DNA from 2 places in the Listeria farberi genome. Region 2 is predicted to be linked to the other one. Evidence: riboswitches for the same ligand, from Rfam matches in the RefSeq annotation. Region 2 holds a riboswitch; the other holds the start of a gene.
What was found. A riboswitch is a leader RNA that binds a small molecule or an ion and turns the genes downstream of it on or off. The one in region 2 is predicted to bind S-adenosylmethionine.
Positions count from the first base shown of each region.

Region 1 (3,129 bases), 830 kb from region 2:
GAAATTATTTTTATGTTTTAGTTGTAACTCCCGGAGCAATAAATAAATTGCAGCATGTTCCAAAAGAAAAACGAAAATTAATAGTAATGGAACATTATAGCTATGATTTACTTTTAAAAAAGATAGAAATCATTTTAGAAAAGTGTTCAAAAGAGAATTGGGATGATTCATGTCAAGCACTGCAAAACTATTTCTACTGGGAATTTGAAAATTATAAAAGCTAAAAAATGGACAAACTTAGCTTGTTAATTTAGTATAACCACCAAACCACTATGCCAATAGTCCAAACCATCGCAAGTGGCACTAAAATTCGGAATTTCGGCTTTTGCGTTTTATGGTGAAACAACTGCATTGACATCCAACTACCGAATGCCCCACCAAGAAAAGCGGTGAAAAGCAGTACAGATTCAGGTATCCGGTAAGCGTGTTTAATTGCCTTCCTTTTATCAACAGCGAATAATAGAAAAGAAATAAGCGTTATCGCGATTAAATATATCGTTAAAATCATCCAGAAATCCCCCTTTATTGCTAAATCTAACTTTATTTATTAGAATAAAAGCATACCACAAAAGAAAGCAGGGATAAAATGGTAAAAGAAATTATTCAAACTTCATCAGCCCCAAAAGCACTTGGACCATATTCACAAGCTGTAAAAGTGAATGGACTTATTTTCACATCAGGTCAACTTGGTATTAACCCAACAACCGGAGAATTAGCAGAAGGCGCAACAAAACAAGCCGAGCAAGCTTTTAAAAATTTAGCAGCTGTACTAAAAGAAGCTGGTTCTGGACTAGATAAAATCATTAAAGCAACTGTTTTTTTCAAAGACCTAAATAATTTTACAGCTGTGAATGAAGTATACGCTACTTTCTTTTCCAGCGATTTCCCAGCTAGAAGTGCTTTCCAAGTAGCGAAATTACCGCTTGATGCTGACATTGAAATCGAAGTTATCGCAGAAGCATAAATATTCAGAAATAAATTTGACAATTACGAGAAGTAAACGATATAATAAGAACCAATTACATAGTAACTTATCAAGAAAGGTGGAGGGTTCTGGCCCAGTGAAGCCTTGGCAACCGGACTTTTCACGGTGCCAAATCCAGCAGTATCACTGACAGATAAGGCACGCGAAACAGGTAAATCACTCTTTCCCTTAAAAGCTGTCTTTTTGGGGAAAGTTTTTTTGTACATAAAAATAACTAGAATTGAGGCGAAGAAAATGAATCAAGTGGCACCATTTTACGCAGATCATGTTGGAAGTATTTTACGGACAAAGGCAATTAAAGAGGCACGCGAGAAATTCCAAAGCGGCGAAATTACAACTCAAGAATTACGTGATATTGAAAACGCAGAAATTAAGTATATTGTTGAAAAACAAAAAGAAGTGGGTTTAAAAGCAATTACTGATGGCGAATTCCGCCGCGCTTGGTGGCATTTTGATTTCTTAGAGAATTTGGATGGAGTAGAAGGGTACAATGCAGCGGGAGGTATTCAATTTAGCAAAGTCCAAACAAAATCGCATTCGGTGAAAATCACTGGTCCAATTGATTTCACGACACATCCATTTATAGAAGATTTTATTTTCCTAAAAGAGGTAGTTGGTGAAAATCATGTAGCAAAACAAACGATTCCAAGTCCGGCGATGCTTCATTATCGTGGGGACATGGAGTATCAGCCATATATAGACGATGCTGATAAATTTGTAGCTGACTTAGCGGTGGCTTATCAAAAAGCGATTCAAGCCTTTTATGATGCCGGTTGTCGTTATTTACAATTAGATGATACGTCGTGGAGCTATTTATGCTCTGATGAACAGCGCGAAGTCGTACGTGAGCGAGGTTTCGACCCCGATACGCTGCAAGAAACGTATAAAACGCTCATCAATGAATCTATTAAATATAAACCAGCAGATATGGTTATTACGATGCACATTTGTCGCGGGAATTTTCGCTCTACATGGATAGCAGAAGGCGGTTATGGGCCAGTGGCAGAAACGTTATTTGGTAAACTAAATATCGATGGTTTCTTTTTAGAATATGATAATGAACGTTCTGGAGATTTTTCACCACTAAAATATGTAGCGCGCCCGGATTTGAAAATTGTTCTTGGCTTAATCACCTCTAAAACGGGGGATTTAGAAGACGAAACGGCAATCAAAGAACGAATTAGAGAGGCGAGTGAGGTTGTGCCGCTAAACCAATTACGCCTCAGCCCACAGTGCGGATTCGCCTCTACAGAAGAAGGTAATATTTTAAGCGAAGAAGCACAATGGAACAAATTACGTTACGTCGTCAAAATCGCAGAAGACGTTTGGGGAAAATAACGAATAAGAAGAACTGGCCTAAGCTAGTTCTTTTTTCGTCTTTACAAAAACAGCAAGTAGGAATAGAATAGATGTTCTAGAAGGAGGGGAAGCCCTTTGGATGACAAATTAAAAACCAAATTAACCTTATTACCTGAATCACCAGGTTGCTATATTTATAGAGACGAAAATAACGAAATACTTTATATCGGCAAATCTAAATGTTTAAAAAACCGTGTAAAGTCTTATTTTCATAGTAAACAAATCGGTAAAACGGCAAGGCTTGTAAGGCAAATTCGTGACTTAGAACTTATTATCACTACTTCCGAAAAAGAGGCGCTACTTCTCGAAATGATTTTAATTCAAAAATATCAACCGCCTTTCAATATCCAGTTAAAAGAAGGAACGAGTTATCCCTATATTAAAATCACGAATGAGAAAAACCCGCATATCGAAGTTGTTTTTGAAGTGAAACAAGATGGCGCACACTACTTCGGTCCATATCCAGGCCGTTTTTCAGCAAGGCAAACAGTAGAGCTTATTGAAAAATTATTCCCACTTTGTAGGTGTGATGGGAGACCAGGGCGTCCCTGTTTGTACTATCATTTAGGACTTTGCTTAGGGCCTTGCCAAGCGGAAATTGACCCTGCTGTATATAAAAAACAAATTCAAAAAATCAGTCGTTTTCTTGAAGGCGATGTTAAGGGCGTGAAGGGGAAACTCACTAAAGACATGGAAGCAGCCACCGAAAAATTAGAATTCGAAAGAGCTGCCGAATTACGAGATAAAATTCATGCAATTAATGAAACGATCGAAAAACAACATAT
Region 1 is NZ_JAARZL010000001.1:652,757-655,885, forward strand. Features, by position in the region: gene HCB38_RS03130 (Imm8 family immunity protein) at 1-224, shown strand, start outside; gene HCB38_RS03135 (DUF1294 domain-containing protein) at 251-508, opposite strand; gene HCB38_RS03140 (RidA family protein) at 587-964, shown strand; SAM riboswitch class I at 1,029-1,125, shown strand; gene HCB38_RS03145 (5-methyltetrahydropteroyltriglutamate--homocysteine S-methyltransferase) at 1,220-2,323, shown strand; gene uvrC (excinuclease ABC subunit UvrC) at 2,420-3,129, shown strand, end outside.
Region 1: another riboswitch for S-adenosylmethionine. It lies ahead of HCB38_RS03145 (5-methyltetrahydropteroyltriglutamate--homocysteine S-methyltransferase); the one in region 2 lies ahead of metE (5-methyltetrahydropteroyltriglutamate--homocysteine S-methyltransferase).

Region 2 (3,129 bases):
CCTCTTGAATTTTGATCCAGCGCGCCGTTTCTTTTTCAATAAAAGCATTATATTCCGCATCCGTGATACTACCTTTTAACCAGTCTGCACGCGTCTTCCGAACTTCAGATGATTGTGGAAAACTTCCAATCGTTGTCGTTGGGAATAGCGGTAATTTCAACCATGCATGCTGTAATTTAATTCGTTCCGCAAATGGCAACTCCCGGTCCACTCGTACATTTGCTAAATTAGCTATTGCTTCTTGTACTTCTAAATTATTTCGATGACTCGATTCATTGAGCGCCTTCACTGCTGCACGAGCTTCTTCTAGTTCAGTCGCCACACTTTCCGCGCCATTCGTCAAAGCTTTGGTTAAAACAGCAATTTCATCTAATTTCTGATCAGCAAATGATAAACCACCAAGAATTACTTCATCCAAATCTGGCTCATTTAGCTTCGTTACCGGAACATGCAATAATGAGTTAGATGGCTGAACAATCAGTCTCCCATCTTCCACATAACTCGCAATCTCCGTAAGCAGCGCTAGTTTCGCATCCAAGTCGCTGCGCCAAACATTTCGACCATCAATTACACCAGCCGCTAAATACTTATCTTCCGGAAATCCGTAATCTCTAAGTGCTTTTAGCGAATCCCCATGATCATGAACAAAATCAATTCCTACAGCTGCTACTGGCAAATTAACAACCTCTTCATAATAATCCAAACTTTCAAAATAAGTTTGTAACTCAATTTTCAAATTCGGAACCGCTACTTGAAATGCTTGATAGACTTTTTCGAAGAAAGCAATTTCTGATTTATCAAAGCTAGTTGCAAGATAAGGCTCATCAATTTGCACCCATGTAGCACCAGCAGCTTCGATACCTTTCAAAATTTCTACATACGCCGGAATAAATTTATCTAATAATCCTTCAAAACTTTCCGCATCGCTACCTTTTCCTAGTTTTAAATAAGTAATCGGCCCAACTAGCACTGGTTTCCCTTCAATACCAAGTTCTCTCTTGGCTTCTTCGTAATAGTAAAGCGCCCGATTATCTAATACTTTCGGATCCGCATCAGCAAGTTCTGGAACAATATAATGATAGTTCGTGTTAAACCATTTCGTCATTTCAGAGGCAACCGCATCACTCTTACCACGTGCAATATCAAAATATGTATTTAGGGAAACTTTCCCACCATTATGCTGAAAACGTTTCGGAATAATTCCAAATGTCACACTCGTATCAAGCACCTGATCATAAAAACTAAAATCACCAACTGGAATCAGATCAATTCCTTTATCTTGTTGTTTTTTCAGCGCATGTAATCTTAAAGCCTTCGTTTCCGCCAATAATTCTTCTTCAGAAATCGTACCATTCCAAAACTTTTCTAACGCACGTTTCCATTCACGTTTCTCCCCAAGTCTCGGATACCCCAAGTTTGAACTAATCGCCTTTACCATACCTATCACCTTATCCTCTCCATTTTTTGCCAATAAAAAACCTCCCTAGAGAATTAGAGAGGTTTGGAAGTTTCGATACACAAATACAGTGAAACTTTTTAAGTCTCTCTTATCTCTCGAAGCATCACACTTCGCAGGATTTAGCACCTTTTCAACGAATTGAAAGGTTGCTGGGTTTCAACGGGCCAGTCCCTCTACCACTCATAATAAGAGTAATTTATTTAGTTTTTTCAATCACCTAAATTGGATTGAAATCATCATACCACTTGCAACTAAAAACTGTCAATCATTAAATTTTTAATTTTTTTCAAAGTGCTTCTTTTTGTCTTCCAAAAGTTAACAATAAACAGCCTAACAACAGGATTCCAGCAATCACAAAATAAAATATTTGATTTCCAAAAACACCAATCATCATTCCCGTAGCACTCGGCCCAATAATACTCCCTAGACTAAAGAACATTCCAACCAAAATATTTCCAGCCGGAAGTAGTTCGAGAGGTGTCAAATCAGTCATATAAGATAATCCCAAAGAATAAAGCGAGCCTAGTAGTATCCCTAAAACAAAGAAGAATATCACAAAGAAAATAGGTGTCTTAACAAAAGCTATCAATACAAAAACAATAGCCCCTGCTCCAATTAAAAAAGGTAACATTTTATTCCGACCAAATTTATCACTAATAATTCCAATCGGTACTTGAAAAATAATTGTCCCAACTGAAAAAGAAGAAATAATTAACGCAATCATTGTTGTATCAAGTCCATCACGTAATCCTACAACTGGAAACGTCGCATTAAGACCCGTCTCAAGAATTCCATATAAAAATGGTGGAATCATTGCCATCCAAGCCATCTTAAATACACCCGAAAAACGTTTTAAACTTCCCCAAAAAGAAATTTTTCGAATAACAGCTTTTTCTCCAACAAAATCATTTCGAACAAACCAAACAAGGCTCCAAGCAATTAAAACTAAAATACCTGATAAAAAGAAAGGCAAGTTAGCACTTATTTTCGCCAAATTGACTAACTGTGGCCCAATTGCAAACCCTACAGAGAAAAACAAACCATAAATAGCCATATTCCGACCACGCTTACTAGGATCACTCATTGCACCAATCCATGTCTGTGAAGAAAAGTGCAACATATGATCCCCTATCCCAATAAGTAATCGCAATATAAACCAAAAATATAAATTAAACCAGATAGGAAAAGCAAATATTGCAATTGCAACAAGCGCTCCACCAACTAATATTATAGGTTTATAACCATATTTATGTAATGGTGCTTCAATAAATGGAGAAATCAATAAAACTCCTAAGTAAATTCCTGTGGCATGAAATCCATTTATTCCTGCACTTACTCCCTTTTCTTCCAAAATTATTGCAATAAGTGGCAGTAAAACTCCCTGAGACAATCCAGATATGGCTACAACCATCGTTAAAATCCAAAACTTCCCTTTTGCCCCCATAGCACACCTCCAAAAACTTACTAAAAAAAACAATGTCGATGTTCGACATTGTTTTTCAGATGACCCGTACGGGAATCGAACCCGTGTTACCGCCGTGAAAGGGCGGTGTCTTAACCGCTTGACCAACGGGCCATATCTGGCGGAGAAGGAGGGATTTGAACCCTCGCGCCGCGCGAGCGACCTACACCCTTAGCAGGGGCGCCTCTTCAGCCACTTGAGTACTTCC
Region 2 is NZ_JAARZL010000001.1:1,478,284-1,481,412, forward strand. Features, by position in the region: gene metE (5-methyltetrahydropteroyltriglutamate--homocysteine S-methyltransferase) at 1-1,438, opposite strand, end outside; SAM riboswitch class I at 1,545-1,651, opposite strand; partial or broken gene HCB38_RS07300 (MFS transporter) at 1,711-2,903, opposite strand; tRNA gene HCB38_RS07305 (tRNA-Glu) at 2,964-3,035, opposite strand; tRNA gene HCB38_RS07310 (tRNA-Ser) at 3,041-3,129, opposite strand, start outside.